Regions from separate parts of the Pseudomonas sp. ZL2 genome, predicted to be linked through region 1. Evidence: riboswitches for the same ligand, from Rfam matches in the RefSeq annotation. Region 1 holds a riboswitch; each other region holds the start of a gene.
The links. A riboswitch is a leader RNA that binds a small molecule or an ion and turns the genes downstream of it on or off. The one in region 1 is predicted to bind cobalamin.

Region 1 (7,133 bases):
AGCATGCCGCCCTGGAACTGGTAGTAGTCATTGGAATCGAGCAGATCGTGCTCGTGGTTGTCCTGGTTCTGCACCACCGCCTGCACCTGGCTCAGGCGCCGGGCAAAGTGGGCGCGCGCCGGCGTGCCGTCATCGGCAGCGCCGTAGGCATAGCCACCGTGGTTCAGGTAAACCTCGGCCAGGTCCTGGCGGTCATTCCACAGGCGCCCGTCGATGGCATTCTGCACGCCCGCGCCATAGGCGCCCGGCTTGGCCCCGAACACCCGCCAGCCGGCCTGACGGCCCGCCTGTTCGGCATCCACACCCTGGGCCAGCAATTCAGTACGTTCGCTACGGACCTTGGCCGCCAGGGGGTTGAGGTCATCCGGTTCATCCAGTGCCGCCACCGCTTGCACAGCAGCGTCGAACAGCTTGATCAGGTTGCCGAAGGCATCGCGGAAGAACCCCGAGACGCGCAAGGTGACGTCCACCCGCGGCCGGTCGAGCAGGCTCAAGGGCAGGATTTCGAAATCGTCGACCCGCTGGCTGCCGCTGGCCCACACCGGTCGCACACCGAGCAAGGCCATGGCCTGGGCGATATCGTCACCACCGGTGCGCATGGTCGCCGTACCCCACACCGACAGGCCCAGTTGGCGCAGGTGATCGCCATGGTCCTGCAGATGACGCTCGAGGATCAGGTTGGCCGAGGCAAAGCCGATGCGCCAGGCGGTGGTGGTCGGCAGGTTGCGCACATCGACGGTATAGAAGTTGCGCCCGGTCGGCAGCACGTCCAGGCGTCCGCGGCTTGGCGCGCCACTCGGGCCAGCGGGCACGAAACGGCCGTCGAGGGCAGCGAGCAGGCCGTGCATTTCTGCCGGGCCGCAGCCGTCCAGTCGCGGTGCGACCTGCTGCTCCAGCGCCTCGAGAATGGCCTGCACTTGCGCCCATTCCGGGCCGCCGGCAAGCTGCACGGTGCCGTCGAGCGTCTGCTCGATCAACTGGCTGGCATACAGCTCCAGGCGCTCGCGGGTATCGCCCGCCGTGCGCCATGCCTCGTCCAATGTAGCCAGCAGTGAAGGCCTCGGGCCCTGCCAGGGTTGGCCAAGGTCGCAATCGAGCGGATCGAAGCCCAGGTTCAGCGCCCTGGCCAGGGCCCGCAACAAACTGCCGTTGGCCCCGCGCCCATCACCGCGCTCCACCCGCAACAGGGCCAGCAAGGTATCGGTGCGCAAACGCCCGGCAGGCGACTCGCCGAACACATGCAGGCCATCGCGGATCTGCGACTCCTTGAGGTCGCACAGGTAGGTGTCCAGGCGCGGCAGCCACACCGCGGCATCGTCCAGCGCACCTTCGATCTGCAGCTCGCGGTCGATATGGTTGTCGCGCACCAGCGCCAGGATGTCGCGCTGCAGCTCGCGGGCCCGGCGCGGGTCGAGCAACTGCGCCTCGTAGTACTCGTCGGCCAGCAGTTCCAGGTGACGCAAGGGCCCATAGGTTTCGGCGCGGGTCAGCGGCGGCATCAGGTGGTCGATGATCACCGCCTGGGTGCGCCGCTTGGCCTGGGCGCCCTCACCCGGGTCGTTGACGATAAACGGGTAGATGTTCGGCAGCGGGCCGAGCAAGGCGTCCGGCCAGCAGCTGTCGGACAAGCCAACGCCCTTGCCCGGCAGCCATTCCAGGTTGCCGTGCTTGCCGACATGGATCAGCGCATCGGCGGCAAAGCCGTGACGCAGCCAGAAGTAGAACGCCAGGTAAGCGTGCGGCGGCACCAGGTCGGGGTCATGGTAGACCGCGCTCTGGTCCAGTTGGTAACCACGGGCCGGCTGGATGCCGACGAAGGTCAGGCCGTAGCGCAGGCCGGCGATCATCATCCGCCCGCTGCGGAACATCGGGTCCTGGCTCGGCTCGCCCCAGCGTTCGCGCACGGCTATCTGGTTGGCCTCGGGCAAGGCGGCAAACGCCGCCAGGTAATCGTCCAGGGCCATGCTCTGCATGCACGGACGCAGGTCGAGGCTGTCCAGGTCATTGCTGACGCCACCGAGCAAGGCCTGGATCAGCGCCGTACCGCTGGCGGGCAAGGGGGCCAGGGGATAGCCCTGCGCCTGCAAGGCGCGCAGGATATTCAGCGCCGCGGCCGGGGTGTCGAGCCCCACGCCATTGCCGATGCGGCCATCGCGGGTCGGGTAGTTGGCCAGGATCAGCGCCACACGCTTCTGTGCGTTGGGTAGCTGCGCCAGGTCACACCAGCGCCGCGCCAGCTCGGCGACAAAGTCCATGCGCTCGGGCTGGGCGCGGTAGCAGACCACGTCGGACTGGCTGCGCTCGCTGCGCCAGGCCAGGTCCTTGAAGCTGATCGGCCGGGTGATGATGCGCCCGTCCAGCTCCGGCAAGGCGATGTGCATGGCCAGGTCGCGGGCACCCAGGCCCTGCTCGCTGGCCTGCCAGGCCGGCTCGTTGTCCTGGGCGCAGATCGCCTGCAACACCGGGATATCGCGGCGAAACGGCCGCAGGTGCGGCTGCTCGGGGCTCGACTGGGCAAAGCCTGTGGTGTTGATGATCAGTGCAGCGTCGACCTGGTCCAGCCAGTCCTCGACCTGCTGCAGGCAACCGGCCTCCTTGAGGCTGGCCACGGCAATCGGCAAGGGGTTGAGCCCGGCCAGCTGCAAACGCTCGCAGAATGTATCGATGAAGGCGGTGTTGGCCGCCTGCAGGTGCGAGCGATAGAACAGGATCGGCACCACCGGCTGCTCGACCTGCCACTCGCCGAACCAGTCCTCCAGCGCCGCAGCCGCCTTGCGCGGGTGATACACCGCAGTACGCGGCAGTTGTTGCGGCTCGCTCCAGGAGTAGGCGCAATTCAAGTGCTGGCTGGCGAGGCAGTTGAACAGGTTCAGGGCATTGGCCTTGCCGCCCTGGCGCAGAAAGTGCCAGAGCCGTTCGGCCTGCTCGGCCGGCACCGTGCTGAGGCTGGTCAGCTCCGGGTCCGGACGGTCGTCGCCCGGCACCAGGATCAGTTGTACACCACGGGCGGCCAGCTCCAGCAGCTGTTCCACACCATAGCGCCAGTAGCCGACGCCACCGTGCAGCGACACCAGGATGACCTTGGCATGGCGCAGCACCTGGTCGACATACAGGTCGACCGAGGCGTGATTCTGTACCTGCATCGGGTTGGCCAGACGCAGGCTGGGGAAATCCTCGGGCAACTGCTGGGCGGTTTCGGCCAGCAGCGCCAGGTGCGAGTCACCGCTGCAGAGGATTACCAGCTCGGCCGGGGTCTGGCCGAGGTCGGCAATGCTGTCGTCCGGTACAAAACCACCGGGCTGGGTCCGCAGCAGGTGCATCGGTCAAGCGCCCAGGGCGGCGCGCAGGCTCGCTTCCAGTTGTGCCGCATCCAGTTCCTGGCCAATCAGCACCAGGCGCGTGGTGCGCGGCTCTTCGCTGCGCCAGGCGCGGTCGAAGTGCTTGTCGAAACGGGTGCCCACGCCTTGGATCAGCAGGCGCATCGGCTTGCCCGGGATAGCGGCAAAGCCCTTGACCCGCAGGATGCCGTGCTGCACGACCAACTGGGTCAGGGCATCGAGCAGCAGGCTTTCGTCGGCTTGCGGCAGCTCGATGGAGATCGAGTCGAAGGCGTCGTGATCATGGTCGTCGTGATCGTCACCGTCGTGGTGCGAATCGTGGTGGGTGCGGCGGCCATCGATATGCGCCTCGGATTCGGCGCCCAGGCCCAGCAGCACGTCCAGCGGCAGACGGCCGCTGCTGGCTTCGATCACCTTCACCGCCGGTGGCAGCTCTTCTACGACTTCGGCCCGCACCTTGGCCAGGTCGTCGGCAGCGATCAGGTCGGCCTTGTTCAGGACCACCAGGTCGGCGCTGGCCAACTGGTCGGCGAACAGCTCGTGCAGCGGCGATTCGTGGTCCAGGTTGGGGTCGAGCTTGCGTTGGGCATCGACCTGGTCCGGGTAGGCGGCAAAGGTGCCGGCGGCGACGGCCGGGCTGTCGACCACGGTGATCACCGCATCGACCGTGCAGGCGTTACGAATCTCTGGCCACTGGAAGGCTTGCACCAGGGGCTTGGGCAGGGCCAGGCCGCTGGTTTCGATGAGGATATGGTCGAGGTCGCCGCGACGGGCCACCAATTCGCGCATCACCGGGAAGAACTCTTCCTGCACGGTGCAGCACAGGCAGCCGTTGGCCAGCTCATAGACGCGGCCGTTGGCCTCTTCTTCGCTGCAACCGATGCTGCACTGCTTGAGGATTTCGCCGTCGATGCCCAGCTCGCCAAACTCGTTGACGATCACCGCGATGCGCCGCCCCTGGGCGTTGTCGAGCATATGCCGCAGCAACGTGGTCTTGCCCGAGCCGAGGAAGCCGGTAACGATGGTGACGGGGAGTTTGGCCAGTGTTTTCATGTCGATGCCCTTGGCAGGATGGCGGGCATGCGGGACGAGCGCCAAAGGTGTCACGCACCTGGCCTGTTCGCCACCGGATCACCCCGCCCGGTTGAATGTCGGAAACTGTCCGAGGCAGGTCTCCTGGCTTGCATTGCACCGGCGCCAGGGCCAGTCGAACGACGCCTTCCCGCACGCGGTGCAGTGGCTGTGTCGAACGCTTCAATGCTTACAGTTGCGGGGGCAGCCGCGGCTTCAACCGCGTTCCCGTCTTAGCTTCGGCCAGCGCCGAAGAACCTCGAAGCGGCTAGGCTACGCAGTGCCCGGTGAGCGGTCAACTGCTGTCACGATTGACGCCTGCCCGCGCCCGTGATTTGCTAACGCCATTCGTTTGGGTGCCCCTTGAGGGTGAAACTGGGAAACCGGTGCGTCATACACTTCTTTATTTGGTGTACGACAAGTCCGGTGCTGCCCCCGCAACGGTAAGTGAGAAAAGCGTCAGAACCACTGTGCCCGCTGCCTGGCATGGGAAGGTGACGCCTGTGGTGTGGCCAGCTGCCAACCCTCACCAGCCCGGAGACCGGCCCGACGCTTGACCGAACAAACCCGCGGTGGGCGGGCGCTGTTACACCCCCTGGGCGATCCTCGTGCAGGGGTTGGCTGCGCTTGCCTGTTGCCGACAACACCAAGAGGAAAGCGCCATGCGTACCAGTACCGCCAGTAATGAAGCCGTTACCCCTTCAAGCCTCAGCCAGCGCCTGCTGGTTGCTGTCGGCGCCTCGCTGCTGGGCCTGTGCCTGGTCTACTTCGCCGGTTTCTCGCACATCGAAGCGGTGCATAACGCCGCCCACGATACCCGCCACAGCGCCGCCTTCCCTTGCCACTGAGTGCTGCCCCGATGATCAAGCGTATCGCCAGTACTGCAGGCTTTACCGGCCTGCTGGCCGCCCTGCTGCTGACCCTGCTGCAAAGCTTCTGGGTCGCGCCGCTGATTCTCCAGGCGGAAACCTATGAAAGCGCCGCGCCTGCGGTCGAGGCGCCCCATGAACATGCGGCCGGTACCGCCGAGCATCATCACGACAGCGAAGCCTGGTCGCCGGAAGACGGCTGGCAGCGGGTGCTGTCGACCACCGGCGGCAACCTGGTGGTGGCGGTCGGTTTCGCCCTGATCCTCGCCGCGCTCTACACCCTGCGCGCACCGAAGACCGTGATCAGCGGCGCGCTCTGGGGCCTGGGCGGCTTTGCCGTGTTCTGCCTGGCGCCGACCCTGGGCCTGCCCCCGGAGCTGCCGGGTACTGCTGCCGCCGACCTGGCCCAGCGCCAAGCCTGGTGGGTCGGCACGGCTGCCGCCACCGCCGTCGGTCTGGCCTTGATCGTGTTCGCCCACAACTGGCTGCTGAAGATAGTCGGTGCAGTGTTGCTGGTGGTGCCTCACGTGATTGGCGCGCCGCAGCCTGAAGTCCACCAGATGCTCGCCCCAGAAGCCCTGGAAGCCGAGTTCAAGGTCGCTTCGCTGCTGACCAACGCCGCGTTCTGGCTGGCCCTGGGCCTGATCAGTGCCTGGCTGTATCGCCGTTCGAGCCAGGCCTGAACGGATGCAGCTGTACCTCGGCCTGGGTTGCCGTCGCGGCTGCCCGGCCGACGCCCTGAGCGACCTGCTCACGCGTACCCTGCTCGCCCATGACCTGCCGCCCGGCGCGGTCATGGGCCTAGCCAGCATCGACCTCAAGCACGACGAACCCGGCCTGCATGAACTGGCCCGGTGCCTGGGCGTGCCGCTGCTGTTCTTCAGTGCGGCGCAACTGGCTGTTTTCGAACAACGCCTGAGCCATCGTTCTGCGGTGGCTTACCGGCACAGTGGCTGTTATGGCGTGGCCGAGAGCGCCGCCCTGGCCCTGGCCGAGCAGCTTGGCAGCCCGGCCCGCCTACTGGTACCCCGCACCCTGCAGGCCGACGCCAGCCTGGCATTGGCCTGCACCAGCGGTTTTCGCTGATAATCTGCACTTTCCCCGCAAGGACTCCCCATGACCGTCTATTTCATCGGCGCCGGCCCCGGCGATCCGGAGCTGATCACCGTCAAGGGCCAGCGCCTGATCCAGCGCTGCCCGGTGATCATCTACGCCGGCTCCCTGGTCCCGGCCGCAGTGCTGGAAGGTCACCGCGCCGAGACCCTGATCAACAGCGCCGAACTGCACCTGGCGCAGATCATCGAGGCGATCAAGCGCGCCCATGATCAGGGCCATGATGTGGCCCGGGTGCACAGCGGCGACCCCAGCCTGTATGGCGCCATCGGCGAGCAGATCCGCTACCTGCGCGAGCTGGGCATTCCCTACGAGATCGTCCCCGGCGTCACCGCCGTTGCAGCCAGCGCCGCCCTGCTCGGCTGCGAGCTGACCTTGCCGGACATCGCCCAGAGCGTGATCCTCACTCGCTACGCCGACAAATCACCGATGCCCGCTGGCGAGCAGTTGGCCGACCTTGCCCGCCACCAGACCACCCTGGCTGTGCACCTGGGGGTCAAGCACCTGGCAAAAATCGTCGAAGAACTGCGTCCGCACTATGGCGCTGACTGCCCGATTGCCGTGGTGCACCGGGCGACCTGGCCGGATCAGGACTGGGTGCTGGGGACCCTGGAGACGATTGTCGAGCTGGCCGCGGCCAAGGATTTTCGCCGTACCGCGCTGATTCTGGTGGGCCGGGTGCTGGGTAACGACACCTTCTCGGAGTCGGCGCTGTACCGCGCCGGGCATGCCCACCTGTACC
Region 2 (7,133 bases), on a different contig from region 1:
CAGCGCCGCCGCCCCCTTGTTCGACGCCGAGCGCCAGTTGATCGGCGTACTCGATGTGTCCAGCGACAGCTACCTGCCGACGGCGCAAACCCAGGGCCTGGTGCGGATGATGAGCCAGAGCCTGGAGAACCGCCTGATCCTGGCGCGCTTTGCCGGGGATTACCGGCAACTGAGCTTCAATACCGGCGCCAACAACCTCGACAGCCAATGGGCCGGGCTGCTGGTGTTCGATGACCAGGGCCGGGTGCTGGCGGCCAATCGCCGGGCCGACAGTTTGCTCGGCCAGAATCCGTTGCAACTGAACCTGGAGCAGTTGTTCAGGACGCCCCTGGTGCAACTGCTCGGCCACAGCGCAGAGCAACCGTTCGCCGTGCAGGTGACCGGGCGCAACCGTTTTCATTGCCTGTTGCATGCCCCCACCCAAGCCCCGCGGGCCACACCGGTCAGCCATGCGCAAACCACCTGCGACCCGCGTATCGACAAGGCCCTGCACCAGGCCGGGTTGTTGCTGGAAAAGGACATTCCGCTATTGATCGAGGGCGAAACCGGAGCTGGCAAGGAAGTCTTCGTCAATGCCCTGCACCGCGCCAGCAGCCGCGCCGGCCAGCCGTTGATTGCGGTGAACTGCGCAGCGATTCCGGCCGAGCTGGTCGAGTCGGAGCTGTTCGGCTACGAGAAAGGCGCATTCACCGGCGCCCATCACAAGGGCAACATCGGCCTGATCCGCAAGGCCGACCGGGGCATCCTGTTTCTCGATGAAATCGGTGACATGCCGCTGCCGACCCAGGCACGCCTGCTGCGTTTTCTGCAGACCCGCAACATCCAGCCATTGGGCAGTGGTGAACCGATCCCGGTGGATATCCGCGTGGTCTCGGCGACCAACCAGAACCTCGCCGACCAAGTACGACTGGGCCACTTTCGCCAGGACCTGTACTACCGCATCGCCGGTCTCAGCCTGATGCTGCCGCCCTTGCGCGAACGCAGCGACCGCCTGGCCCTGATCGAACAGCTCCACCAGCAGCACCGCGAGCCCGGGGCGCCGACGCAACTGCCCGGCAAGGTGCTGGAACTGCTGCTCCAGCACCCCTGGCCGGGCAACCTGCGCCAGCTGGCCAGCGTGCTCCAGGTCGCACTGGCGCTGGCGGGCGGGCGGCCGATTGCTGTGGAGCACCTGCCGGACAGTTTCTTTGCCGATCTGCCCGCCTCCAGGCCGCAGCCCCCCGTGTTGCCGCCACCAGCTAGCGCCGACGACCTCGGCCAGCGCCTGCAAGGCCTCAACGGCAATATCTCGGCCCTGGCCCGGGCCCTGGGCATCAGCCGCACCACCCTGTACAAGCGCCTGCACGCCCAGGGCCAGGCCGGTACAGTTGACGAACGCCTGGGCTGATGGTCAGATGCCTGCCAGTTTCAGGTGCCTGCCGCCGCCGTGCGTCAGGTGAAACGGGAAGCCGGTGCGTCGTTATCGACCAGTCCGGCGCTGCCCCCGCAACGGTAAGCGAGTGAAGCATTCAACCCGCCACTGTGCCCACAGGCATGGGAAGGCGAATGGCTTCAAGCCTCGCAAGCCCGGAGACCGGCCTGAAGCCCCACGACTGCACGCAGTCATTTAGGCAAACCTGCGGAGGGCGGGCACGAGCCGGCTGCCTGGCGCGTGTTGGCTGGGGCCCTCCTGTGCGCTTCGCGAATGTTTTTCGAGAAGTCCATGACAGCAACAACCCCCAAGCGTCGCCGCGGCCGCGTCGCCGAAGATGAAATCCAGAGCAAGCCCGAGTGGTCGCAGATCCCCGAGCATACCCGCCACGTGATGCTCTGCACCGGCCCTCGCTGCGTGCAACGCGGTGCCCTGCCGCTGTGGAAAGTCCTGCGCCGCGAGCTGCTGGTGGCCAACCGTATCGAAACCACTGACGGCGTGCTGCTGACCCGCAGCCATTGCCAGTTCCCCTGCAACCTCGGCCCAGTGCTGACGGTGTATCCGGACCGTTGCTGGTACCGGGTAGCCAACGCCGAAGACGCGCAACGGCTGGTGCGCGAACACCTGATCGAGGGCCAGCCGGTGCCCGATCTGCTGCTCAATGGCCAGGTGTCATGAGGTGGTTCGGCGCCAGCTTGCTGGCCGTGTTGAGCAGCAGCGCCCTGGCCCTGGACTATCAAAACTGCGGGCAGACCTGGCAACTGCCACATGACCGTCCACAACGCATCCTGGCCCTCAACCAGCACGCCGCCGACCTGCTGCTGGCCCTTGAAGCCGGCCCAACCCTGGCCGCGGTCAGCTATATCGATGACGACCCGCAAGCCCTGGCCAGCGGACGCTATCGCGGCGTCCCCCTGCTGTCACGCCGCTACCCGGCAACCGAGGTCGTCTATGCCCAGGGTTACGACCTGCTGGTCGGCGGTTTTGCCAGTGCCTTTCGCGACAGCGACGGCGTAGCCCTGCGCACGACCTTGAAAGCCAACGGCATCGGCACTTACCTGCTGGAGAACGCCTGCGCGCCAGCGACCGAAAACGGCTTTGCCGCCGTTGAACAAGACCTGCGTGTCCTCGGCCGCCTGTTGCAGCGCGACGCCCAGGCCAGCCACCTGATCGCCCGCCAGCGCCAGGATCTGGCCGCTGCTAAAGCCATCGCCGGGCACGGGCAGCCGCTGTCGGTGTTCTACCTCGACAGCGAGGTCAACGGCCTGCACAGCGAAGGCAAGCGCGGCTTCATCACCCAACTGATCGACGCGGCGGGCGGCCGCAACCTTTACGCCGAGGTCGAGCTGAACCGGGTCACGGTCGATGCCGAAAGCCTGCTGCGCGCCGACCCCGACGTAATCATCCTTGCCGATGCAGTGTGGTCGCCCGCCGCCGGCAAGCGCGCTTACCTGCGCAAGCACCCGGCGCTCTCGCACTTGCAAGCCGTGCGCAACAATCGCCTGATCGACCTGCCCTTCACCCACATCCTTGCCGGCGAACACAGCGCCAGCACCGCGCTGAGCCTGGCGCGGCAGCTGCGCGCCTTCAAGCAAGACCCACCTTGAGTCATCACAGCAGATTCCGCTGTCAAACCCACTATTTCAGCTTTACCGGCTGAGCGCCCAACGCGCTTCAGCCGGGATTTATCATTGATCACGTCGACAATAAGCACACAGCCAACCCCGGATGCGTGCCTCGATGCAAACAACAAATACAGTCTTGATGATCCGCCCGGCGCGGTTCGCCTTCAACCCGGATACCGCCCTCAACAACCGTTTCCAGCAAGCCCTGCTCGAGCCGGAGCAGGCACAGCAGAAAGCGCTGGAAGAGTTCGATGGTTACGTCGACACCCTGCGCCAGCACGGCGTCGAAGTGCTGGTGGTGCAGGACACCCCGGCGCCGCACACCCCTGACTCGATTTTCCCCAACAACTGGTGGAGCAGCCACGCCGACGGCAGCCTGGTGCTCTATCCGATGGAAGGCCAGAACCGCCGCCTGGAGCGCAGCAAGGGCGTGCTCAAGGTGCTCGAAGAGCGTTTTGCCGTCCGTCAGACCATCGATCTGAGCCCCCTGGAACAGCAGAGTATGTATCTGGAAGGGACCGGCAGCATGGTCCTGGATCGCGAGCACCGGATCAGCTATGCCTGCCATTCCGGGCGCACCCACACCCAGGCCCTGCGCCTGTTCGCCGAACAGCTCGACTATCGCCTGTGCCTGTTCCACGCCGTCGACCGCCACCAGGCGCCGATCTATCACTGCAACGTGATGATGAGCGTTGGCCGCGGGCTCTCGGTGGTCTGCCTGCAGGCCCTGCCCGAGGCCGCCGAGCGCCGCGCCCTGGAGCACTCGCTGCGCGACACCGGCAAGGACATCCTGGCCCTGGATTTCGACCAGCTCGAAGGCTTCGCCGGCAACATGCTTGAAGTCCACGACAAGCAAGGCCAGCCGCTGCTGGTGATGTCGCGCAGCGCCTGGCGCTCGCTCAGCCCCGAACAGCGCCGGCAGGTCGAACAGCACAGCCACCCGGTGGTGGTGAACATCGACCATATCGAGCGCATTGGCGGCGGCAGCGCGCGCTGCATGCTCGCCGAAGTGCACCTGCCCGTCCGTCACTGATTACAACAAAGGAGTTCATCATGACCCGCTATATCGACGTTACCGACCTCAGCCGCCTGGTGGTACGCAAAGGCCTGAGCACCTGCATCAGCGAAATGGCCGAGTACATCCGTGAGGACTACCTGCGCTGGCAGGACTTCGAAAAATGCGCACGCCTGGCCAACCACTCGCCCGATGGCGTGATCGAGCTGATGCCGGTGTCCGACGCCAACCTGTACGCCTTCAAGTACGTCAACGGCCACCCGAAAAATACCCATCGCGGCATGCTCACGGTAATGGCCTTCGGCGCCCTGGGCGACGTCGATACCGGCGCGCCGGTGCTGCTCAGCGAAATGACCCTGACCACCGCTATCCGTACCGCCGCGACCTCGGCCCTGGCCGCCCGCTACCTGGCGCGCAAGGACAGCCGCAGCATGGCGCTGATCGGCAACGGCTCGCAAAGCGAGTTCCAGGCCCTGGCCTTCCACGCCCTGCTGGGCATCGAAGACATTCGCCTGTATGACCTGGACCCGGCCGCCAGCGCCAAACTGGTCGCCAACCTCAGCGCCTTCCCTGCAATCAAGGTAACCGTCGCCGGTTCCGTCGCCGAAGCGGTGCGCGGCGCCGACATCGTCACCACGGTGACCGCCGACAAGGCCTACGCCACCATCCTCACGCCGGAGATGATCGAGCCGGGCATGCACCTCAATGCCGTCGGCGGTGACTGCCCGGGCAAGACCGAACTGCACCGCGAGATCGTCGAGCGCGCGCGGGTGATCGTCGAGTACGAACCGCAAAGCCGCATCGAAGGCGAAATCCAGCAAATGCCCGCCGACTCGCCGACCACCGAATTCTGGCAAGTGATCAACGGCCAGGTGGCCGGTCGCGAAAACGCCGCGCAAGTGACGCTGTTCGACTCGGTCGGCTTCGCCCTCGAAGATTACTCGGCGCTGCGTTATGTGCTGGACGTGGCCAAGGCCCTGGACATCGGCAGCGAGATCGCCCTGGTGCCGGAACTCAAGGACCCGAAAGACCTGTTCGCGCTGCTGCGTGCACCGGTTGAAAACCTGCAGAAAAAACGCGCCTGAACCCGACCGATTCTGCCGTGCCAGCGCGCGGCAGATCGGAAACTGCTGCAAGGGAAGCTTAAACAGGAGGTGTCTCAGCCGATTCGGCTGCCATACACGCGTTAACAGCAAAATCCGGCAGCCGACGCCGGCGCAAACGACACAAAAAAAACGTCGTCATCGCGCATTCTGAGCCCGACCAGAGAGTCACTAAAAGACCAGAAGCGCACCACTGCCCTACATCAACTATAAAACTCAGGGATACTCATATGACTTCGCTGCGAAAGCTCCTCAGCGTGCTGCTCCTGCCACTGTGCGCAAGTGCGGTGCAGGCCAAGGAATGGACCGAGATCCGTTTCGGCGTCTACCCCGAATACCCCCCTTTTGAATCCGTTGCCGCCGATGGCAGCCTGCAAGGCTTCGACATCGAACTGGGCAACGCCATCTGCGCCAAGCTGCAAGTCAAATGCACCTGGGTGCACAACGAATTCGACGGCATGATCCCGGCCCTGCGGGCACGCAAGTTCGACGCAATCATGTCGTCGATGGCGGTGACCCCGGCGCGGCAGAAACAGATCGACTTCAGCGCCCGGCTGTTCCTCAGCCCGACTTCGGTGATCGTGCGCAAGAACGCCGACTTCGGCGACACCCCCGAATCGCTCAAGGGCAAGCAGGTCGGCGTATTGCAGGGCTCGCTGCAGGAAGCGTATGCCCGTGCCAAGCTGGCGCCGCTGGGGGCCCAGGTCAAGGCCTACCAGGCCCAGGACCAGAACTACGCCGACCTGATCAACGGCCGCCTCGACGCCACCCTGACCGACAAGCTCGAAGCCCAGCTGAACTTCCTCACCAAGCCCGAAGGCGCCGACTTCAAGAGCGGCCCGGCGATCAAGGACCCCACCCTGCCCCTGGACATCGCCATGGGCCTGCGCAAGAACGACAGCGAGCTCAAGGCCCTGCTCGACAAAGGCATTGCTGCGGTGCATGCCGATGGCACCTTCGCCGCCATCCAGAAGAAGTACGTCGGCGACCTGGATATCTACAACGAGTAAGCCGTGTCGTCGTGATCGGTTCGCCCTGAGCTGATCACGGCCGCATTTGCCCTGCGTCCTACCGAGATTTTTCCCGTGAACGACTTCCTTCACTCCCATGGCTGGCAGGCCCTGAGCTTGCAGGGCTTCGGCCCGCTGTTGCTGCAAGGGACCTGGATGACCCTGAAACTGGCGCTGCTGTCGCTTGGCCTGAGCCTGGCCCTGGGCCTGTTCGGCGCCAGCGCCAAGCTCTCGCGGCTGAAACTGCTGCGCGTGCCGGCAACCCTGTACACCACGCTGATTCGCAGCGTGCCGGACCTGGTGCTGATCCTGCTGATCTTCTACACCCTGCAACTGTGGCTCAACGACCTGACCGAAATGCTCGGCTGGGACTACTTCGAAATCGACCCGTTTACTGCCGGGGTCATCACCCTGGGCTTCATCTACGGCGCCTACTTCACCGAGAACTTTCGCGGCGCGATCCTCAGCGTCCCGGCCGGGCAGCTGGAGGCAGCCACAGCCTATGGGCTGAGCAAGGCGCAACGCTTTCGCCTGGTGCTGTTCCCGCAACTGATGCGCTTCGCCCTGCCGGGCCTGGGCAACAACTGGCTGGTGCTGCTCAAGTCCACCGCGCTGGTGTCGATCATCGGCCTCGCCGACCTGGTCAAGGCCGCGCAGAACGCCGGCAAGTCCACCAACAACACCCTGTACTTCCTGATCATCGCCGGGCTTGTGTACCTGCTGATCACCACCCTCTCCAACCGCCTGTTCAAGCACCTGGAGCGGCGTTACAACACCGGCATCAAGGGGCTGGCACGATGATCGAACTCTTTGAACAGTACGGCCAGGCCTACCTCTACAGCGATGGCGCCGGGCTTTCCGGGCTGGCCATGACCCTGTGGCTGTTCGTCATCACCATGGTCCTGGGCTTTTTCCTGTCGCTGCCGCTGGCCCTGGCGCGGGTGTCGCGCAACCTGTGGCTGCGCTGGC
Region 3 (7,133 bases), on a different contig from region 1:
CGCCGATGCTGTGCTGCGGGGTGTTGTCCATGAAGGCTTCATCGACCAGCAGCCAAGCACCGCGACGGGCCAGGCGCGCATGCCATTCGAGCAGTTGCTCGGCAGGTATCAGCCGCCCAGTGGGGTTGTTGGGGTTGACCACCACCAGTACGTCGAGACTGTCGAGGTAGTAGTCAACCTGATCTTCAGCCAACTCACGCACCCGATGCCCGGCACGGCGCCAGCCTTCGGCGTGCTCGGCGTAGCATGGCGACAGTACGCCGACCGTACCGGGGCGGCGCAAGCGCGGCAACGCCTGGATCGCTGCCTGGGAACCGGCCACGGGCAGCAACTGGTTGACCTGGTAGTACTCGCAGGCAGCCTGTTCCAGGCCGTCGTCGGTCTCGGGCAAGCGTGCCCAGGCGCGCAGCGGGATCTCGGGGATTGCATAGGGCCAAGGCGCAATACCGCTGGACAGGTCCAGCCAGTCTTCGCGGGCGATACCGTATTGCTGCACTGCGCGCTGCAGGCGACCACCGTGCTCAAGCATAGAATTCAGCTCCCAGGCACAACAGCAGTAACCACAACCACACGCCCTGGCACACCAGGCGCCAGCCGCGCTCGATGGCCTCGGCATCGGCCTGCGGGCCTTCGCCCAGCTGCGGGCGCTCGTGCAGCTCGCCGTGGTACACCGCCGGGCCGCCCAGCTCGACACCCAGCGCCCCCGCTCCGGCAGCCATTACCGGGCCGGCGTTGGGGCTGTCCCACAACGGCGCCTGGCGCCGCCAGCAGTGCAGGGCCAGGCGGGTCTTGCCCAGCAGCGCGTAGGTCAGGGCCACCAGCCGCGCCGGAATGTAGTTGAGCAGGTCGTCGATCTTCGCCGCAGCCCAGCCGAAGCGTTCGAAGCGCTCATTGCGATAGCCCCACATGGCGTCCAGAGTGTTGCTCAGGCGATAGAGCACCACCCCCGGCACACCGCCAACGACGAACCAGAACAGCGCGGCAAACACCGCATCGCTGCCGTTCTCCAGCACCGACTCGGTGGCGGCGCGGGCCACGGCGGTTTCATCCAGCTCACGGGTTTCGCGGCTGACCAGGTAACCCACGCGCTGGCGGGCGTGTTCCAGGTTGCCCTGGCGCAAGGCTTCGGCCACCGGCGTCACGTGCTCGCCGAGGCTGCGCAGGCCCAGGGCGCAATACAGCGCCAGCACTTCCACCAGCCAGCCAATGTACGGCAACCAGGACAGCAGCATGGCCAGGAAGGTCAGCGGCACCACGGCCAGGAACCAGGCGGTGACGCCATGGCTGCGCCAGCCGCGGCCACCGGCATTGAAGCGTTGCTCCAGGCGCCCGGCCATGCGCCCGAAGGCGACCAGTGGATGCCGGCGCTTGGGCTCGCCCAGCAACGCATCCAGCGCCACCCCGGCCACAGTCAGCAACGCCACACTCATCAAGACTCTCCCCACTGGTTTTCAAACAGCATTTCGTGCAACGGACGCGCCGTGGTCCAACCTTCAAGCACCAGCATGGGCGCCGGGTAAAATTCGTGCACCGGCCCCAGGCAAAGGATTGCCAGCGGCTTGGCACCGGCCGGCATGCCCAGCAGCTCGGCCAGGGCCCGGGGTTCGAACAGCGATACCCAGCCCATGCCCAGGCCTTCGGCGCGGGCGGCCAGCCAGAGGTTCTGGATCGCACACGACAGCGATGCCAAGTCCATTTCCGGCAAGGTTCGGCGGCCGAAGATATGCGCTTCGCGCTCATCCATCAGCGCGGCAACCAGCAGTTCGGCACAGTCATTTATGCCTTCGACCTTGAGCTTCATGAAGTCGTCGGAGCGCTCGCCCAGGGCTTGGGCGGTACGCAACCGCTCCTCCTCCACCAGGGCCTGGATACGCTGGCGCAGTTCACGTCGGGTAATGCGGATAAAGCGCCAGGGCTGCATCAGGCCAACACTGGGGGCCTGATGCGCGGCTTGCAGCAGGCGTGCAAGCAGTTCAGGGGCGACTTCGCCGCCGCTGAAGTGGCGCATGTCACGGCGTTCGCCAATGGCGCGGTAGACCGCCGCGCGTTCGGCTTCGGTAAAGGCATGCTCGGTCATGGACACAACAGCGCCGCCGACGCCTGGGGGTTGGAGGCAAAGTAGAAATGCACGTAGGAAGCGGTCAGCCGGCCACAGCGATACACCGCTTCGGCACCACGGCCACCGTTGGGGCTCTGGCCACGGGCAATCGGCTCAAGCCCGGTGCTGGTCAGCGAGTGATGGTAGGTGTGCCCGCGCAAGGTACCTTCGGGCAATTCCACCGCCTGCAAGGCCAGGGCGGCCAGGCGCTTCTGCATCACCGCCTCACCAGCCAGCAACCCGAGCAATTCGGCGCGCTCACCAGCGACATCGGTCAGGGCATCGAGCAGATAGAGCATGCCGCCACATTCGGCGAGCAACGGCTTGCCGGCGTGATGATGGGCGCGAATGGCTGCGAGCATCGGCGAGTTGGCCGCCAGGGCCTGGTGATGCAGCTCCGGGTAACCACCGGGCAGGTACAGGCTGTCGGCCTGCGGCAAACTCACGTCATGCAGCGGCGAGAAGAACGCCAGCTCCGCGCCCATGGCCCGCAGCAGGTCGAGGTTGGCGCCATAGGTGAAGGCAAAGGCTTCGTCGCGGGCGACCGCGATGCGCACACCTTGCAGCAAGGGCTCGCTCACAAGCTCGGTCGGCGCGGCGAAACTCACCGCCGGCGGCAAAGCCGCATCGCAACTGGCGCCCAGGGCGGCTGCAGCTGCATCCAGGCGTGCTTCGAGGTCGTTCAGTTCACTGGCCTGGACCAGGCCCAGGTGGCGGCTCGGCAGTTCGATGCCGGTTTCTCGCGACAGCCCGCCGTACCAGCGCAGCCCTTCGGTCAGGCTGCCTTCGAGCAATTGAGCGTGGCGCAGGGTACCGACGCGGTTGGCCAGCACCCCGGCAAACGGCAGGTCCGGCTGATAGCGCGCCAGGCCCAGGGCCAGGGCACCGAAGGTCTGGGCCATGGCCGTGCCATCGATCACCGCCAGCACCGGCACACCAAAATGACGAGCGAGGTCGGCGCTCGATGGCGTGCCATCGAACAGCCCCATGACCCCTTCGATCAGGATCAGGTCGGCCTCAGCCGCCGCTTCCCATAACAGACGGCGGCTTTCCTGCTCGCCGACCATCCACAGGTCGAGCTGATACACCGGCGCACCGCTGGCGCGCTCGAGAATCATCGGGTCGAGAAAGTCCGGGCCACACTTGAATACGCGGACCTTGCGCCCCTGGTTGCGATGCAGGCGCGCCAGAGCGGCGGTCACCGTGGTCTTGCCCTGGCCGGAAGCCGGTGCGGCGATCAATACCGCCGGGCAATGGCGCGCATCCCTCATAGCTCGACGCCCTTCTGGGCGCGGATACCGGCCTGGAAGGCGTGCTTGATCATGCCCATTTCGGTGACGGTGTCGGCCAGTTCGATCATTTCATCCTTGGCCGCACGACCGGTGACGATCACGTGCTGCATCGGCGGGCGCGCCTGCAAGTCGCTGAGGACCTGGTCCAGATCGAGGTAACCGTGCTTGAGGGCGATGTTCAGCTCATCGAGCACCACGAAGGCGATCGACGGGTCCTGAAGCATCTGCCGCGACACTGCCCAGGCGGCTTCGGCAGCAGCGATATCGCGCTGGCGGTCCTGGGTTTCCCAGGTAAAGCCCTCGCCCATCACGTGGTAGCGCACCTGTTCCGGGAAGCGTCGGAAGAACAGCTCTTCGCCGGTGCTGTTGCGGCCCTTGATGAACTGCACCACGCCGCACTGCATGCCATGGCCCATGGCCCGGGCGAGCATGCCGAAGGCCGAACTGCTCTTGCCCTTGCCATTGCCGGTGAGCACCAGCAGCAAGCCGCATTCGTTAGGCGAATTGGCGATGCGCTCGTCGATGACGGCCTTCTTGCGCTGCATACGCGCCAGGTGGCGTTCGTCGCGCTCGGTGGATTCAGTCATGAGGTTCTCCGCAAACCACTGTCGGCCGACCCGCAACGAGCGTAGCAGTCTATGGCTGCTCAGGGTTCGCGGCGAGGAACGGCGTGACAAATGAATGGATATGGCAGACGGAAAACGCGCAGGGCTACGGCACAGGCCGGAGGAACCGCGCATCACCCTCCGTGATGCCGTTGGCTGTAACAGGCCGGTCTCCGGGCTTGTGAGCGGGGCCATGAACACCCGGGACCGTGCGCCTTCCCGGGTCGAACACCCAGTGGCCCTGCGCGGCCTTGACTCACCTACCGTTGCGGGGGCAGCGCCGGATTCGCGCGCCTTGCGCGCCCACCGGCTTCCCTGTTTCACCCTGCCAGGCCATCGCCTGCAGAGCACCTGAAACAAGTCGCGAAGGTTAGAGGGTTGCACCCGGAGCGTCAATGAAAGGCGCTGAACTGGCCTGGATCAATGGCGCCTTTGACATCTTGTGCAACACTGACTTCAGTGATATCAAATAGCCATACCTCGGCTGTACTCGATCACAACTATAAGGGAGAGCAGCATGCAAGGCCTGATCATCAACAATGCGCGCCTGGAATTCCTGCGCCCCGCCCTGGAGCGCTGGGTCGATTGCATCGACCGCTTCAACCACACCCTCGGTGATGGCGATGCGCCCTACTGGCACGGTGCCCAAGCCAACCTCGGCCTGCTTTCGGCCGCCGCCTGGCAAGCCGAGCTGGTGACCCTGCAGCAGCATCAGAGCAAGAAGCAGCGCGATGACGGTGATCGTGAAGGTCGCTGCGACCTGTACATCGCCAACCGCGAAGAAGCCGCCTACCTGCAAGCCAGCCAGCGCTGGCCGAAAATTGCCAGGCTGGACCTGAACAATGCCCTGGCCGAAACCGTGTATGCCGCACGCCAGGTTGCCGCGCCCAGCCAGCTCAAGGTCGCCGCGCTGTTCGCCAGCCCCTGGAAAGCCGGCCAGCACGCCAGCCCCGAAGAACTACAGGACCTGGTCGACGACCTGCAAAAGCACAACGCCTGCGCCATTGCCTGGTACTTCCCCTACGCCTACCGCAAGCTGCACAACGAAGCCGGCCAGTACCACCCCGGGGTGGCGTTGCTGCTCAAGCAGGCCTGAACCAGGGAACCTCCCGCGCCTGATCCGCCTCTACTGGCAATAGCGGCCATCATCGCGAGGGAAACGACATGGGCATCAGCCGGATTGCACTGCTGCTGGCAGTGACTGCGGGATTAAGCGGGTGCGGCGAGAACGCGCGCCTGGAGGTCAGCGACGGGGTCGGCCCGTCGCCGCAATTGCCCGAACCCAACAAGACCCTGATTCCCACCGTCAACATCGCCCCGGCCATCGGCTGGCCCCGGGGTATGACGCCCAAGGCCGCGCCCGGCACTCAGGTGGCGGCCTTTGCCGAAGGCCTGGACCACCCGCGCTGGCTCTACGCCCTGCCCAATGGCGATATCCTGGTGGCCGAAACCAATGCCCCGCCCAAGCCCGATGACGGCAAGGGCATTCGCGGCTGGGTGATGGGCAAGGTCATGGACCGCGCCGGCGCCGGCGTCCCCAGCGCCAACCGCATCAGCCTGCTGCGCGACAGCGACCATGACGGCGTCGCGGAAACCCGCACGACCTTTATCGAAAACCTCAATTCTCCGTTTGGCATGGCCCTGGTTGGCAACGACTTCTACGTCGCCGACACCGATCGCCTGCTGCGCTTTCATTACGAATCCGGCGCCACCTCGATCAAGGGCCCGGGTACGCCGGTGGCTGATTTGCCGGGCGGCACACTGAACCATCACTGGACCAAGAACGTGATCGCCAGCCGTGACGGCAAGAAGCTCTACGTCACTGTCGGCTCCAACAGCAATGTCGGCGAGAACGGCATGGACCAGGAAAAAGGCCGTGCGGCGATCTGGGAAATCGACCCGGCCAGCGGCCAGCAGCGCATATTCGCCTCCGGCCTGCGCAACCCCAACGGCCTGGCCTGGGAACCCCATACCGGCCAGCTGTGGACCGCCGTCAACGAGCGCGACGAGATCGGCAGCGACCTGGTGCCCGACTACATTACCTCGGTCAAGGATGGCGGCTTCTACGGCTGGCCCTACAGCTACTACGGCCAGCACGTCGATCAGCGGGTCAACCCTTCTGATCCGAACCTGGTAGCCAGCGCCATTGCGCCGGACTATGCAGTGGGGCCGCACACGGCGTCGCTGGGCCTGACCTTTGCCGAGCAGGGCCTGCTACCGGCGCCTTTCGAGCAAGGCGCATTCATCGGCCAGCATGGCTCATGGAACCGCAAGCCGCACAGCGGCTACAAAGTGATCTTTGTGCCGTTCAGCACCGCAGGCAAACCTGCAGGCAAGCCAATTGACCTGCTGACCGGGTTCCTCAATGACGAGGGCAAGGCCATGGGCCGCCCGGTCGGGGTGATCAACGACCGGCGCGGAGGGTTGCTGGTGGCTGATGATGTGGGCAACAAGATCTGGCGGGTGAGCAAGGCCAAGTGACCTGGGGGCCGCTATGCGGCCCATCGCCGGCAAGGCCGGCTCCCACACAGATCACATGCACCAATACCCTGCGCCCTCTCAGCGCTTGCGGCACAGGGTCAAGCCATCGCCAATCGGCAGCATCGACAGGTCCACCCGCGGGTCATCCTTGAGTGTGAGGTTCAATGCCTGGATCGCCCGGGTGTCTTCGCTGTCCGGCGTTCCCTGCAGCACCCGCCCGCTCCACAAGGTGTTGTCGAACAGCACCAGCCCGCCAACCCGCAGCAAGCGCAGGGCCTGTTCCAGGTAGTGTGGATAGTTGGCCTTGTCGGCATCGATGAAGATCAGGTCGTAGCGCTCTGACGGCAGCGTCGCCAGGGTCTGCAGGGCGGGCGCCAGGCGTAGTTCAATGCGCTCGGCGACCCCGGCCTCCTGCCAGTAGCGCCAGGCCACGGCGTTGTAGCTGCCTTCAAGATCACAACAGAGCAACTGCCCGTGTTCCATGGCCTGGGCCATGCATAAGGCGCTGTAGCCGGTGAAGGTACCCACTTCAATCACCCGCTGCGCGCCGATCAGGCGTACCAGCAGTGCCAGCAGTTGCCCCTGCTCCGGTGCTACCTGCCAGCGCGCTTCGGGCATGGCCTGGGTTTCGGCACGCAAACGGGCAAGCAACGGCGT
Region 4 (7,133 bases), on a different contig from region 1:
AGATCGCCATGATGAACAGGTACACGCCGAGGAACACCTGGCCCCACGGCAAGGCCAGCAGCAGGTGGGTCACCGCCGATTCGCCGCCTTGTTCACTGAGCATCTTCGGCACGTCCACGGCGCCGGTGATGAACTGGTGCATGCTGTAGCTTTCCAGGGCGCCGAAGAAGAACCAGCAACCGAAGCTGCCACCGAGCAGCAGGGCCATGACCACTTCCTTGATCTGCCGGCCACGCGACACGCGGGTCACGAACATGGCCACGCCTGGCGCGTAGGACACCCACCAGAGCCAGTAGAACACTGTCCAGTTGCGGGTGAAGGCACCGTCGCCCGCCGGGTCGGTGAACAGACTCATGTGCACGTAGTTCTGGATCATCAGGCCAATCGAGTTGGCGGTGTTGTTGATGGTGAACTGGGTCGGGCCGACCAGCAGCACCACCAGGGCAAACACCAGGGCGCCGATGCAGACTATCTTGCTCAGGCGCTGCAGGCCGCCATCGATACCGATGTAGGAGCTGAGCGAGAACATCACCGCCACCGCACCGATCACCAGCAGTTGCACGGTGAAGGTGTCCGGGGTGCCGGCCAGGTCATGCAGGCCGCGGGTCAGGGTCGAGGCGGTGAGCGCCAGCGACACGGTCAGCGCGCCCATCATGGTCAGCAGGAAGATCAAGTCGACGCTGCGCCCGACCGGGCCGGTGGCCTTGAAGCCGGTCACCGCTTCGACGATCGAGGCCAGGTTCAGGCCGCTCTTCTTGCGCACGTGGAAGTGATAGGCCATGGCCAGCGAGGCCAGGGCATAGATCGACCAGGCACTGACGCCCCAGTGGAAGAACGAGTAGCTGATGCTGTACTCGAGTGCCTTGGGGGTGGCGGCGGCGATGTTCAGGCCCGGGGTCTGGTAGTAGTAGGCCCATTCCATCACGCCCCAGTACAGGGTCGAAGAGCCCATGCCGGCGCAGATGAACATGAACACCCAGGTGGCGGTGGCGTACTCGGGTTTGCCACTGCCCAGGCGGATGTTGCCGTACTTGCTGAAGGCCAGGTACAGCACCGCCAGCGAGCTGCCGAACACCAGCACCTGAACACTGGTGCCGAAGGTCCGGGTCGACAGTTCGAACAACTGGTTGGCCGCGCTTTCGGCTTCGCCCGGGAAGGCTGCAAGGCCGATGACGGTGAGCAGCACGGCAATCAAACTCACGGTAATCAGGAACACATCAATCTTTTTATTTTTGTGCGACATCATCGTCTCCTGGACGTTGGCGTTCTTAGCTATACCCGGCAGGCACTCCGGGGTGTTGCGGCAGCACTCCCTGCTTCGTTGTTAACTTAAAGTTAACGTGAATCTTTTGGTTAACAGATTCTGCAGATAATCCGCTTCACCCGCAAGAGCCAAGGGGCCGTTTTGTCAGACAATTCTGACAATCGGCCCCTGGTCATCAACCTTCGATCAGCGCGCTGATAGCTTCACCGACTTGCTGGGTCGACTTTTGCCCGCCCATATCGCGGGTGGTATCGCCGGCGGCGATGACCTGCTCGATGGCTTTGAGAATGTCGTCGTGGGCGGCGCGGTAACGCGGGTCGGCGCCGTCGTTGCCAAGGAACTCGAGCATCAGCGCGCCCGACCAGATCATCGCGATCGGGTTGGCGATGTTCTTGCCGAAGATGTCCGGGGCCGAACCGTGCACGGGTTCGAACAGCGACGGGAATTTGCGCTCGGGGTTGAGGTTGGCCGATGGCGCGATGCCGATGGTGCCGGCGCAGGCCGGGCCGAGGTCGGAGAGGATGTCGCCGAACAGGTTCGAGGCCACCACCACGTCGAAGCGATCCGGCTGCAGCACGAAGCGGGCGCAGAGGATATCAATGTGCTGCTTGTCCCAGCTGATTTCCGGATAATTGGCAGCCATGGCCGCGGTGCGCTCGTCCCAGTAGGGCATGCTCACGGCCATGCCGTTGGACTTGGTCGCCGAGGTCACGTGCTTGCGCTCGCGGGTTTGCGCCACCTCGAAGGCGTACTTGAGGATGCGGTCGACACCCCGGCGGGTGAACACCGACTCCTGCAGCACGAACTCGTTGTCGGTGCCTTCGAACATGCGCCCGCCCAGGGACGAATATTCGCCTTCGGTGTTCTCGCGGATTACCACAAAGTCGATGTCGCCAGGCTCACGGCCGGCCAGCGGGCAGGGTACGCCGGGGAACAGGCGCACCGGGCGGATGTTCACGTACTGGTCGAAGTCGCGGCGAAACTTCAGCAGCGAGCCCCACAGCGAGATGTGGTCCGGGACCTTGTCTGGCCAGCCCACGGCGCCGAAGTACAGGGCGTCGAAATCCTTGAGCTGCTCGAACCAGTCGTCCGGCATCATCTTGCCGTGGGCCAGGTAGTAATCGCAGCTGGCCCATTCGAAGAATTCGAAGCTGATGTCCAGGCCATGCTTGCGCGCGGCGGCCTCGACCACGCGGATGCCTTCGGGGAGTACTTCGTTGCCGATGCCGTCACCGGGAATTGCGGCGATTCTGAAAGTCTTGCTCATGAGGGGCGCACTCGTTGTCTAGGGAACAGGTGCGGCTCATGCTATAAGGGCAGGATTCAGAGATAATCTCGTGATTCATGGATTCTTAGTGCACGCATCGTGAATAATCTTCCCAGCCTCGACGACCTCAATATCTTCCTCCAGGTGGCCAAGCGCGCCAGCTTCGCGGCGGTGGCCGAAGAGCTCGGCATGTCGGCCGCGTTCATCAGCAAACGCATCCGCGTGCTTGAGCAAACCCTTGAAGTGCGCCTGCTGCACCGCACCACCCGGCGGGTGACGGTGAGCGAGGAGGGCGAGCGGGTGTACCAGTGGGCGCAGCAGATTTTCGATGCGGTGCAGCGCATGGGCGACGACATCAGCGCCCAGCACCGCGAACCGGTGGGCCAGCTGCGGATTGCCAGCAGCCTTGGCCTGGGCCGGCGATTTGTGGCCCCGGCGTTGTCGGAACTGGCCGAGCGCTACCCGCGCCTGGATGTGCGCCTGGACGTGCATGACCGCCTGGTGGACCTGATTGAAGAGGGCGTCGACCTGGATATTCGCGTCGGTAACGCCATCGCCCCCAACCTGATTGCCAAGCCGCTGGCCAGGAACCGCCGGGTGCTGTGCGCTTCCCCGGCCTACCTGGCCCGGCGCGGCACGCCCAAGGTGCTGGCCGAGCTTGCCAGCCATGATTGCCTGGTGATCAAGGAGCGTGACCACCCGTTTGGCGTGTGGCAGCTGGAAGGGCCGGGGGGCGAGGAGAGCGTGCGGGTGACCGGCAGCCTGTCGAGCAACCATGGTGAAGTGGCGCACCAGTGGTGCCTGGATGGGCGAGGAATTTTGCTGCGCTCGTGGTGGGATGTGCACGACAGCCTGGCCGATGGGCGCCTGGTGCAGGTGCTGGCGGAGTATCACCAGCCGGCGGACATCTGGGCGGTGTATACCTCGCCGCTGGCCAGTTCGGCCAAGGTGCGGGTGGCGGTGGAGTTTTTTCGCCAGTATTTTGCCGAGCGCTATAGCTTGCCTGAGCTAGGTTGACAGGGCCGGCCTCATCGCTGGCAAGGCCAGCTCCCACAGGCCCGGTGTACACAGGCCCATTGTGGGAGCCGGCGTTGCCGGCGATGGGCTGCAACGCAGCCCCGGTTCACCTCAGAACGTGTAATCCACCGTCGCAAAATACGACCGCGGCTCACCCATCAGCCACTGCTCGCCACTGTGCGCAGTGGCCGCATAACGCCGGTCGAGCAGGTTGTTCAGCTGCAGGCCCAGACGCACATCCGGCAGCACCTGCCAGCCCAGGTTGGCATCGACCACGGTAAAGCCCGGCACGCTCTGGGAGTTGGCGGTGTTGGCATAGCGCTCATCGACATAACGCAGGCCCATGCCGGCGTCTACGTTGTGGCTGAAGCCTTTGCTGACCCACAGGTTGGCGGTCCGCCGCGGTACGTTGCTTGGGCGATTGCCAGCACGGGAAACGGTTTGCCCGCCCACCGTCTGGTCGAAATCGTCGTACTTGGCGCGCACCACCGAGGCGTTGGCCGAGACATGCCACTGGTTGGCCAGGGCCAGCTCCAGGGTCGCTTCCAGGCCATCGGAGGTCTGCTGCCCGGCCTGTTCCTTCTGGTGGGTGTCGGGGTTGTCGACCAACAGCTTCTTCTTGACGATGTGATAGGCCGCCAGGGTCCACTCGCCACGGCCATCCCAGAACAGCTGCTTGAGGCCGAACTCGGTCTGCTTGGCTTCGGTCAGGTCGAACTTCTGTTGGCTCGGGCTCAAGGTCACCAGGTCGCTGACGCCATCTTCACTGGTGGAGTACTGGCCGTACAGACTCAGCTCGTCGTTGACTGCGAACACCAGCCCGGCGCGCCAGTTGCCGCCGTTGAGGCTGCGGTCAGTGCGGGTGTCGTTGACCAGGTTGTTGCGGTCGATGTGGTTCTGGTCGCGACGAATGCCGGTGACCAGCGACCAGCGCTCCGACAGCTGGGTGCGGTTCTCGGCGAACAGGGCGAAGGTGCGGGTGGTGCTGTCGGTTTGCGGGCGGGTCGGGCTGGCGCTGTGGAAGTAGCCCGGCGCCGGCTGCCACGGGTCGATGAAATCGCCGCCGATGTCGTTGTACGGCGAGTTGCTGTCGATGCCGAAACGGATGCGGTTGTACTCGGCGCCGACCACGGTTTTGCTGGCCAGGCCAAACAGCGAATGGTCGAAGGTGAAGCTCTGGCGGTCGCCGACCTGTTCCTGGTCGTGCTTGATCTCCAGGTAGCTGCCGCGCTCAAGCTGGCCGACGCCGCTGTTCCAGGTGTAGTCCTCGGCGTTGCGCCAGTGCCGGCGGCTCTTGATGTAGTACAGCTGGTTGCTGGCGCTGATCGAATCGCTGATGGCCCAGTCGGTGTTAAAGCGGGTCCACTCGTCGTGGTAGTGCTGGGCCGAATCCTTGAGGTTGTAGTTTTTCTTGCGCAGGCTGTCGCGATAATGGCCGTCGATCAGCGGCGTGCCGAAGTAGTTCATCGGGTCGGCATCGCCGCGCTCGTGGGCGAGGGTGAAGCTCAGGTCGTCGCTGGCATCGAAGCGCAGGGCGGCGCTCATGGCCAGGTTCTTCGAGTCGCCGCGGTCGACCCAACCGTTGCTTTCCTGGCGGTTGAGGGTCACCCGGTAGCTCAGCCGCTCGCTCAGCGAGCCGCCGCTGTCCAGGCCCAGTTGCTGGCGGTCGTAGGAACCATAGCCCAGGCGCAGGTGGTTACGGATCTCGCCGGTAAAAGGTTTTTTCGGAATCACGTTGATCACCGCACCCGTGGCGCCTTCGCCGTACAGCACCGAGGCCGGGCCACGGATCACGTCGATGCGCTCGACCATCCACGGGTCGACCGGGAAGCTCTGGGTACCGGCGCCGGTGTACATGCGCGAGCCGTCGAACAGGGTCATCACCGAGCCGTGGCCGCTGAAGCCGCGGGCCGACAGCGCCGTATTGCCGTTGCCCGGGGTGGCGACCGAGGTGATGCCCGGCGAGCGGGTCACGGCGTCCTGCACGGTGAGGTTGTTGCGCCCGTCGATGACCTCGCTGGCGAGGCTGCTGGTGCTGGCCGGGGTGTCCATGGCACTGAGGTCCAGGCGCGAGCCGGTCGGCAGCGGGGTGGCCAGGCTGATGGTTTGGTTGTCGCTGCTGCTGGTGATGGCCGTCGAGGGCAGGGCCAGGGCAGAGGGGCTGGTGTCTTCGGCGAAAGCCGGCACGGAGAATGCCAGGCAGGGGGCCAGGGCATTGGCCGCCAGGGTATGAAGCTTGGAATTTCGGGACATGTCGTTCCACAGTCAACAGGAAGAATGAATCCCGGAGGGAACAACGCATGGAGGCATGGCGCACGCGCAGGCGGACGCCAACCGGCCTGCGCCCGCCCACCGCGGGGTTGCCAAACAGAAGCTTCAGGCCGGTCTCCGGGCTTGCGAGGGTCGTGAAGGCCTTCACCTTCCCATGCCGAGGCACAGTGGTGTTTCGAAGGCTTCGCTCGCTTACCGTTGCGGGGGCAGCGCCGGACTGGTCATTTGCATGACGCACCGGCTTCCCGTTTCACCCTGCGCACGGCGGCGCAGGACACCTGAAACTGGCGCGCATCTGAACACCGAAAACCTTTGCAGTCAACGGCTTGCGTATCTGAGCAGATCAGTTTTTGGGTGGCGCTTCTAGGTCAACAGCATCGCCGGCAAGCCGGCTCCCACAGGGTTCGGTGTGCACCGTAGCTGTGGGAGCTGGCTTGCCAGCGATGAGTCCAGCTCAGACAGCGACGTCTCAACGCCCGCGCTTGCGCGACACCACCGCCTCGATATTCTTGCGCCCGATCAGCATTGGCTGCTTCGGCTCTTCCAGCCACTTGTACATCACCAGGCTGTCCACCAGCCCCAGGCGCGCATGCCGGTAGGCATTGGGCAAACGCCCGACGATGGCAAAGCCAAGCTTCTGCCACAAGGCCACCGCGACCTCGTTGCTCGACACCACCGAGTTGAACTGCATGGCCAGAAAACCCAGCTCCCGGGCCAGCTGCTGCGAGTGCTCGCACATCAACCTGGCGACACCGCGCCCACGGGCGGCGTCGCAGACCATGTAGCCGCAATTGCTGACATGGTTGCCGGGGCCGGCGGCATTGGCCTTGAGGAAGTAGGAGCCGAGCAGCACGCCATCCTCTTCGGCCACCAGGGTTCGCAGCGGCGCTTCCAGCCACAGCTGGCGGGCTTGCTCCTGGCTCATGGCCGGGTCGAAGGCATAGGTTTCGCGGGCGCTGACAATGCCCTGGAAGGTCGGCCAGAAAAGCTCGAAGTCGGCGGCGGTCATGGGGCGGATGTGGATCATGGCGGTTCCTGAAAACGGTTCGCCCGCTAGCTTATGCGAAAACGCCAGGAAGTGGGTGAGGCGCGGCGCGACCGCGCGCTCACGTGAGGGAGAGGTTACAGCCCAGCCTTGCCCACGGCATCCAGTGCCCGCGCCGAATACACCAGCGCCGCCCCGGCGTTCATGGCCACGGCCACGCCCAGGGCTTCGGCGATTTCTTCGCGGGTCGCGCCTTGCTTGACCGCCTGGGCCGAGTGCACGGCGATGCAGCCGTCACAGCGGGTGCTGACTGCCACGGCCAGGGAAAT

Region 2: it holds a riboswitch for cobalamin, as region 1 does, so the genes downstream of both, ABM562_RS14255 ((2Fe-2S) ferredoxin domain-containing protein) here and ABM562_RS10875 (CbtB domain-containing protein) in region 1, are expected to answer to the same signal.
Region 3: it holds a riboswitch for cobalamin, as region 1 does, so the genes downstream of both, cobO (cob(I)yrinic acid a,c-diamide adenosyltransferase) here and ABM562_RS10875 (CbtB domain-containing protein) in region 1, are expected to answer to the same signal.
Region 4: it holds a riboswitch for cobalamin, as region 1 does, so the genes downstream of both, ABM562_RS17880 (TonB-dependent receptor) here and ABM562_RS10875 (CbtB domain-containing protein) in region 1, are expected to answer to the same signal.

What each region holds. Positions count from the first base shown of each region.
Region 1 is NZ_JBGOGX010000010.1:90,077-97,209, forward strand. It holds gene cobN (cobaltochelatase subunit CobN) at 1-3,320, opposite strand, end outside; gene cobW (cobalamin biosynthesis protein CobW) at 3,324-4,391, opposite strand; cobalamin riboswitch at 4,488-4,686, opposite strand; cobalamin riboswitch at 4,746-4,973, shown strand; gene ABM562_RS10875 (CbtB domain-containing protein) at 5,072-5,257, shown strand; gene ABM562_RS10880 (CbtA family protein) at 5,269-5,961, shown strand; gene ABM562_RS10885 (cobalamin biosynthesis protein) at 5,966-6,364, shown strand; gene cobM (precorrin-4 C(11)-methyltransferase) at 6,395-7,133, shown strand, end outside.
Region 2 is NZ_JBGOGX010000017.1:43,264-50,396, reverse strand. It holds gene ABM562_RS14260 (sigma-54-dependent Fis family transcriptional regulator) at 1-1,387, shown strand, start outside; cobalamin riboswitch at 1,393-1,596, shown strand; gene ABM562_RS14255 ((2Fe-2S) ferredoxin domain-containing protein) at 1,703-2,089, shown strand; gene ABM562_RS14250 (ABC transporter substrate-binding protein) at 2,086-3,018, shown strand; gene ctlX (citrulline utilization hydrolase CtlX) at 3,152-4,069, shown strand; gene ABM562_RS14240 (ornithine cyclodeaminase) at 4,090-5,136, shown strand; gene ABM562_RS14235 (ABC transporter substrate-binding protein) at 5,385-6,164, shown strand; gene ABM562_RS14230 (ABC transporter permease) at 6,240-6,965, shown strand; gene ABM562_RS14225 (ABC transporter permease) at 6,962-7,133, shown strand, end outside.
Region 3 is NZ_JBGOGX010000028.1:45,560-52,692, reverse strand. It holds gene cobD (threonine-phosphate decarboxylase CobD) at 1-529, opposite strand, end outside; gene cbiB (adenosylcobinamide-phosphate synthase CbiB) at 522-1,430, opposite strand; gene bluB (5,6-dimethylbenzimidazole synthase) at 1,430-2,083, opposite strand; gene ABM562_RS18285 (cobyrinate a,c-diamide synthase) at 2,074-3,369, opposite strand; gene cobO (cob(I)yrinic acid a,c-diamide adenosyltransferase) at 3,366-3,977, opposite strand; cobalamin riboswitch at 4,143-4,365, opposite strand; gene ABM562_RS18275 (hypothetical protein) at 4,513-5,091, shown strand; gene ABM562_RS18270 (PQQ-dependent sugar dehydrogenase) at 5,160-6,476, shown strand; gene ABM562_RS18265 (O-methyltransferase) at 6,555-7,133, opposite strand, start outside.
Region 4 is NZ_JBGOGX010000027.1:15,974-23,106, forward strand. It holds gene ABM562_RS17865 (BCCT family transporter) at 1-1,243, opposite strand, end outside; gene ABM562_RS17870 (tartrate dehydrogenase) at 1,440-2,531, opposite strand; gene ABM562_RS17875 (LysR substrate-binding domain-containing protein) at 2,631-3,548, shown strand; gene ABM562_RS17880 (TonB-dependent receptor) at 3,660-5,801, opposite strand; cobalamin riboswitch at 5,911-6,116, opposite strand; gene ABM562_RS17885 (GNAT family N-acetyltransferase) at 6,289-6,846, opposite strand; gene ABM562_RS17890 (carboxymuconolactone decarboxylase family protein) at 6,942-7,133, opposite strand, start outside.